Regions from separate parts of the Streptomyces sp. NPDC051822 genome, predicted to be linked through region 3. Evidence: riboswitches for the same ligand, from Rfam matches in the RefSeq annotation. Region 3 holds a riboswitch; each other region holds the start of a gene.
The links. A riboswitch is a leader RNA that binds a small molecule or an ion and turns the genes downstream of it on or off. The one in region 3 is predicted to bind cobalamin.
Positions count from the first base shown of each region.

Region 1: linked by a shared signal. The riboswitch ahead of ACIA8N_RS29220 (energy-coupling factor ABC transporter permease) and the one ahead of ACIA8N_RS08175 (ribonucleoside-diphosphate reductase subunit alpha) in region 3 are both predicted to bind cobalamin.
Region 2: linked by a shared signal. The riboswitch ahead of ACIA8N_RS00330 (cobalamin biosynthesis protein) and the one ahead of ACIA8N_RS08175 (ribonucleoside-diphosphate reductase subunit alpha) in region 3 are both predicted to bind cobalamin.

Region 1 covers NZ_JBITBZ010000011.1:214,239-216,491, forward strand. The annotation lists gene dhaL (dihydroxyacetone kinase subunit DhaL) at 1-240, shown strand, start outside; gene ACIA8N_RS29215 (PTS fructose transporter subunit IIA) at 237-647, shown strand; cobalamin riboswitch at 685-919, shown strand; gene ACIA8N_RS29220 (energy-coupling factor ABC transporter permease) at 948-1,646, shown strand; gene ACIA8N_RS29225 (energy-coupling factor ABC transporter substrate-binding protein) at 1,643-2,089, shown strand; gene cbiQ (cobalt ECF transporter T component CbiQ) at 2,096-2,253, shown strand, end outside.
Region 2 covers NZ_JBITBZ010000001.1:65,653-67,905, forward strand. The annotation lists gene ACIA8N_RS00320 (inorganic phosphate transporter) at 1-984, shown strand, start outside; gene ACIA8N_RS00325 (hypothetical protein) at 997-1,218, shown strand; cobalamin riboswitch at 1,339-1,471, shown strand; gene ACIA8N_RS00330 (cobalamin biosynthesis protein) at 1,505-2,253, shown strand, end outside.
Region 3 covers NZ_JBITBZ010000002.1:518,004-520,256, reverse strand. The annotation lists gene mctP (monocarboxylate uptake permease MctP) at 1-59, shown strand, start outside; gene ACIA8N_RS08180 (GNAT family N-acetyltransferase) at 163-663, shown strand; cobalamin riboswitch at 701-851, shown strand; gene ACIA8N_RS08175 (ribonucleoside-diphosphate reductase subunit alpha) at 984-2,253, shown strand, end outside.

The sequences.
Region 1 (2,253 bases), on a different contig from region 3:
GGCGACAAGACGATGCTGGACGCGCTCGTTCCGGCGGTGGAGGGGCTGCGGGCGTCGTTCGGGGCGGCCCGCGCCGCCGCCGAGGAGGGCGCCCTCGCGACCGTACCGCTGCGGGCGCGCAAGGGCAGGGCCAGCTATCTGGGCGAGCGGTCGGTGGGGCACCAGGATCCGGGGGCCACCTCCTCGGCGCTGCTGTTCGCCGCGCTCGACGAGGTCGCCCGTGCCGAGGGGGCGTCATGAGTGCCGGGCCCCGCGTCGGCATCGTGCTCGTCTCGCACAGTGCCGCCGTCGCGACCGCCGTGGCCGAGCTCGCCCGTGGACTCGCCGGCGGCGGAGACCTGGCGCCGGTCCTCCCGGCCGGCGGGACCCCGGACGGCGGTCTCGGGACGAGTTCCGAGCTGATCCGCTCCGCGGCCGAGGCAGCGGACCGGGGCGCCGGTGTGGCGATCCTGGTCGATCTGGGGAGCGCGGTGCTCACCGTGAAGGCACTGATCGCCGAGGGCGACGAACTGCCCGAGAACTCCCGTCTGGTGGACGCGCCGTTCGTCGAGGGCGCGGTCGCCGCGCTGGTCACGGCGAGCGCGGGCGGCGACCTCGACGCCGTGGCGGCGGTGGCCTCGGAGGCGTACGCCTACCGCAAGGACTGACTGCGTGGAGTGAGCGCGAGGCCGCACCGCGTGGCGACCGTGTTGTGATGTACCTGGTCAACGCACTAGGGTCGCAGGGCCTTGGTGTACGGGAAACCGGTGCAGTACCGGTGCGGCCCTCGCCACTGTGATCGGGATGTCCGGCTCCACCCCCGCGGGAAGCACCCTCGGGGAAGCCACTGGACCGCGACGGGAGACCGTCGGGGTGTGGGAAGGCGGAGTCGGACGTATGACCGTCAGCCAGGAGACCGGCCAAGGTGCGTTGTCCATCCACGAGGTGCTGGAGAGGGTCTCCCAACCATGCATATAGCCGAGGGGTATCTGCCCCCTGTGCACGCGGCCGCCTGGGGCGTCGCGTCCGCGCCGTTCATCGTCCACGGGGTCCGCGCGCTGACCCGCGAGGTACGGTCCAATCCCGAGTCCACCCTTCTGCTCGGCGCTTCCGGCGCCTTCACCTTCGTCCTGTCGGCGCTCAAGCTGCCGTCGGTGACGGGTAGTTGTTCGCATCCGACCGGTACCGGTCTGGGTGCGATCCTGTTCCGGCCGCCGATCATGGCGGTCCTCGGGACGATCACCCTGCTGTTCCAGGCCCTCCTGCTGGCCCACGGCGGGCTGACCACCCTCGGCGCGAACGCCTTCTCGATGGCGATCGTCGGCCCGTGGGCGGGGTACGGGACGTATCTGCTGCTGCGCAGGACCGGTGCGCCGCTGATGGTCGCCGTCTTCTTCGGCGCGTTCGTCGCCGACCTGTCCACGTACTGCGTGACCAGCGTGCAGCTGGCGCTCGCCTTCCCGGACCCGGCCGGCGGTGTGCTCGGGGCGCTCGCCAAGTTCGGCGGGATCTTCGCCGTGACGCAGCTCCCGCTCGCCGTGAGCGAGGGACTGCTCACGGTGCTCGTGATGCGGCTGCTCACCCAGTCCAGCAAGGGCGATCTGATCCGGCTCGGCGTCCTCGGCGGACGCACGGCGGAGCGACGCGAGGAGGCGACCGCGCGATGAGCCGGAACACGAAGATCAACGCCCTGCTGCTGCTCGTCGTCGCGGCGCTCGCGGTCCTGCCGCTCGCGCTCGGGCTCGGGGACCACAAGGAGGAGCCGTTCACCGGGGCGGACGGGGAGGCGGAGACGGCGATCACGGAACTCCACCCGGACTACGAGCCGTGGTTCAGCCCCCTGTACGAGCCGCCGTCGGGGGAGATCGAGTCGGGACTGTTCTCCCTCCAGGCCGCGCTGGGCGCCGGCTTCCTGGCGTACTACTTCGGGCTGCGGCGGGGCCGCAGGCAGGGGGCGGCGCTGGCGAAGGAGGCCGAGGAGAAGGCTGTCGGGGCGCAGGAGGCCGAGGCGGGAACGGCCGGGGTGGCCGAGGTGAAGGCCTCGCCGGACGGCGGCGGCACGGGCTCGGGCGGTACGCGCTCCGTGACCGTCGACGAGCCGGGCGCGTAGCCGCCGATGCTGCCGATCGACGCGGCGGCGCACAGCAGTCGCTGGCGCCGCCGTCACCCCGCCGAGAAGGCGCTGCTCGGCTTCGGTCTGACCCTGTGCGCGGTCTCCCTGCCGCCGTGGCCGGGCGCCCCGCTCGTCGCGGCGACCACGCTCGCGGTCCTGCT
Region 2 (2,253 bases), on a different contig from region 3:
CTGGTGACCTGGCTGGTCGGACTTCCCTCCAGCTCCTCCCACGCCCTGATGGGCGGCCTCATCGGCGCCACCATCGCCTCGATCGGTGTCAGCGGGGTCAACGGCGGGGTCGTCGTCAGCAAGGTGCTCATCCCGGCGGTCGCCGCTCCGCTCGTCGCCGGCCTGGCCGCGATGTTCGCCGCCCGCCTGACGTACCGCATGGACAAGAACGCCGACAAGAAGACGACCGAGAAGGGCTACCGGGCCGGTCAGATCGCCTCCGCCGGTCTCGTCTCCCTCGCCCACGGCACCAACGACGCCCAGAAGACCATGGGCATCATCACCCTCGCCCTGGTCGCCGGCGGCGTCCTCGCGCCCGGCTCCAACCCGCCGGTCTGGGTGATCGTCTCCGCCGGCCTCGCGATCGCGCTCGGCACCTACCTGGGCGGCTGGCGCATCATCCGCACCATGGGCAAGGGCCTGACCGACCTGCAGCCGCAGCAGGGCTTCGCCGCCCAGACCAGCGCGGCGGCGGTCATCCTCGCCTCCTCGAACCTCGGCTTCTCGCTGTCGACCACGCACTCCTGCTCCGGCGCCGTCATGGGTGCGGGCCTGGGCCGCAAGGGCGGTGTCGTCCGCTGGTCGACCGCCACCCGGATGTTCGTCGCCTGGGGCCTGACCCTTCCGGCCGCGGGCCTGGTCGGAGCCGGTGCCGAGTACGTCGCCCGCCAGGGCGACTGGGGCGTCTACACCGTCGCGGCCTTCCTGGTCGCCTCCTGCCTCGCCATCTGGGTCATCTCCCGCCGCCAGGTGGTCGACCACACCAACGTCAACGACGTCGAGGCCGAGCCCGCGGGTGTGGTGACCACCGCCATCGCGGCCGTCACCCCGCCGCCCGCGGCCGGATCCGTCGCCGCCGTCGCGGACGAGGACCTCAAGACCACCATCCCCGCGCCGGCTCCCACCGACCCGGCCGCTCCCCCCGCCCCCGCCGCAGCGGTGTAAGGAACGAACGACATGAAGATCGACTGGGCAGCCCTCGGCTCCGTCTTCGGAGTCAGCCTCGTGGCGACCGTCGCGCTGGTGGGCCTCTTCACCCTGGGCATCATCGGCCTCTCCAAGCAGGAGCAGGCCGCCGCCCAGGGAGGCTCCGCCGCCCTGGCTCGCACGGGCGCCTACGCCTGCTTCGCCCTGTGCCTCGCGGCCGTGGCGTACGGCATCTACCTGATCGTCGTCTGACGGTCGCGGTCCCTCGGCCGGGCGGTCCGCACCTTCGGGTGCGGGCCGCCCGGCCGTCGTGTTTGTGGCGCTTCGCACAGTGACGCGACGCAGGTCAAGGGTGAGTTGACGGCTGTTCTCGGCCCGTGGTGGACTGCCGAGGCCATTACGGCGGCAGTAGAGGAAGTCCGGTGCGAATCCGGCGCGGTCCCGCCACTGTGACCGGACCCGAAGGGTCCGGGAGTCAGGAACTCTCGCCGCCGGTCACGTCGATCCAGGGCGCGGACCCTGAGTGAGGACATGCGCCATGCCCGGCCGCAGCCGCAGCCTTTCCAGAGCCAGTCGCCCCTTCCCGGACGGATTCGCGTACGGAGCGGCCGCCGGTCTCGCCGTCGACCTGCTCGTCGGGGACCCCCGCCGCGGACACCCCGTCGCCGTGTTCGGCCGGGCCGCCGCCGCGGTCGAGCGGCGCCTCCACCACGACCACCGCGGCTGGGGCGCCCTGCACACCGCCGTCTGCGCCGGCTCCACCGTCGCCCTGGGCGCGCTCGCCGCACGGGCCGTACGGAACAGGCCGGCCGCCGCCGTGGCCCTCACCGCCGCCTCCGTGTGGGCCGTCGTCGGCGGTACGACCCTGGGGCGGGAGGCCCGCGCGATCGGCGGGGCGCTCGCCGCGGGCGACCTGGAGGTGGCCCGCGAGCGGCTGCCGCACCTGTGCGGACGTGACCCGCAGTCCCTCGACGGACCCGCGATGGCCCGCGCGGTCGTCGAATCGGTCGCCGAGAACACCTCCGACGCCGTGGTCGGCGCCCTCTTCTGGGGCGCGGTCGCGGGCGTGCCGGGACTGGTCGGCTTCCGGGCCGTCAACACCCTGGACGCGATGGTCGGCCACAGGTCGCCGCGCCACCGGCGCTTCGGCTGGGCCTCGGCCCGGCTCGACGACGTGGCCGGCTGGCCGGGGGCCCGGCTGACGGCCGTGCTCGCGACCGTCGCGGGCGGGAACCCGCGCGGAGCCGTACGGGCCTGGCGGGCGGACGCGGCGAAGCACCCGAGCCC
Region 3 (2,253 bases):
ACGCCGGCGACAAGGGCGTGCAGACCGAGATGCCGAAGCTCGGCGCCGACACCCACTGACCGCCCGCCCACGACCTGACGAAGGCCGTCCCGCCTCCCTCCGGGGGCAGGACGGCCTTCGCCGTTCTGGGAGCCGGCGGCCGGTCGGAGGCACACTGCCCTCATGGACTTCACGATCAGGGCGGTACGGCCCGAGGAGTACGAGGCGCTCGGCGAGCTGACCGCAGGGACCTATCTGAACGACGGGCTGCTGAAGTACGGGGCGGAGGACTTCTATCTGGAGGTGCTCAGGGACACGGCACGCCGGGCGCGCGAGGCCGAGGTGCTCGTCGCCGAGGAGGCCGACGGGCACCTCATCGGCGGGGTGACCTTCGCCACCGGGGGCACCCCCTGGGCGGACATCGCGGTCGCCGGCGAGGCCGAGTTCCGGATGCTCGCGGTCACCCCCGACGCCCGCGGCAGGGGCGTCGGAGAAGCCCTCGTACGGGCGTGCGTGGAGCGCGCACGGGCCCTCCCCGGGTGCGCGCGCCTCGTGCTCTCCACGGACGCGAAGATGGTCTCGGCGCACCGGATATACGAGCGCCTCGGCTTCGTCCGCACCCCGCACCGCGACTGGGAGCCCATCCCCGACCACACACTCAGGACTTACGCGCTGGAGTTCTGAGTCGCCGGGCGACACAACATGTGGGGGGCGCCAAGAGCGGCGCCCCCCACATGTATGCTCGACCTCGCTGTCGACGCAGGGGAATCCGGCGCGAATCCGGAACTGTCCCGCAACGGTGTGCTTCGTACGGATACGACGAGTTTCGTACGACGTGAGTCCGAGGACCTGCCGACAGCGCACCCGGTCCGTCCGTTCCGGGTGCCACTGACGTCCGGGCCTCGCGGAGTGGGCCGGTGGAAGCGTCGCGTCCGGCGTTACGGATGCCCGCCTGCCCGCCTTCCCCCGCCGCGGCCCCGAGCCGAGCGAGGGAGAGCCCCCACGTGACCATCGCGCCCGCCGATCCGGCTTCCGCCGAGGTTTCCGCGGTCGAGAGCGACGGCCCCGGGACCGTACTGCTGCGGACCCTGACCGACCTCACCGCCGATCTCCCCGACACCGACCCCGGCAAGGTCGCCGCCGCCGCGCTCCGCGGCCGCAGCGCCGCGTCGGACGAGGCGGAGCTGCGCGAGCTGGCCACCGAGGCGGCCGCCGGCCTGATCGCCGAGGACCCCGCGTACTCCCGGCTCGCCGCCCGGCTCCTGACGGTCACTATCGCCGACGAGGCGGCCGGCCAGGGCGCGGTCTCCTTCTCCGCCTCCGTCGCCACAGGTCACCGCGAGGGCCTGATCGCCGACCGCACCGCCGAGTTCGTCGCCCTGCACGCGGCCCGGCTCGACGCGACGATCGACCCGGCGGGCGACGACCGCTTCGGCTACTTCGGTCTGCGCACCCTCTACTCGCGCTATCTGCTGCGCCACCCGATCACCCGCAAGGTCATCGAGACGCCGCAGCACTTCATGCTGCGCGTGGCCTGCGGCCTGGCCGAGGACGAGAGCGTCCGCGCGCTCGACGAGGTGGCGGCCCTGTACGGCCTCATGAGCCGTCTGGACTACCTCCCCTCCTCCCCCACGCTCTTCAACTCCGGCACCCGCCACCCGCAGATGTCCTCCTGCTACCTGCTCGACTCCCCGCAGGACGAGCTGGACTCCATCTACGACCGCTACCACCAGGTGGCGCGCCTCTCGAAGCACGCGGGCGGCATCGGCCTCTCGTACTCCCGCATCCGCGCCCGCGGTTCGCTGATCCGCGGCACCAACGGGCACTCCAACGGCATCGTGCCGTTCCTGAAGACCCTCGACGCCTCCGTCGCCGCCGTGAACCAGGGCGGCCGCCGCAAGGGCGCCGCCGCCGTCTACCTGGAGACCTGGCACGCGGACATCGAGGAGTTCCTGGAGCTCCGCGACAACACGGGCGAGGACCAGCGCCGTACGCACAACCTGAATCTGGCGCACTGGATCCCGGACGAGTTCATGCGCCGGGTCAACGCGGACGCCGACTGGTCGCTGTTCTCCCCCGCCGACGTGCCCGAGCTCGTCGACCTGTGGGGCGAGGAGTTCGACGCCGCCTACCGCGCCGCCGAGGCGAAGGGCCTGGCCCGCAAGACCATGCCGGCCCGTGACCTCTACGGCCGGATGATGCGGACCCTGGCCCAGACCGGCAACGGCTGGATGACCTTCAAGGACGCCTCGAACCGGACGGCCAACCAGACCG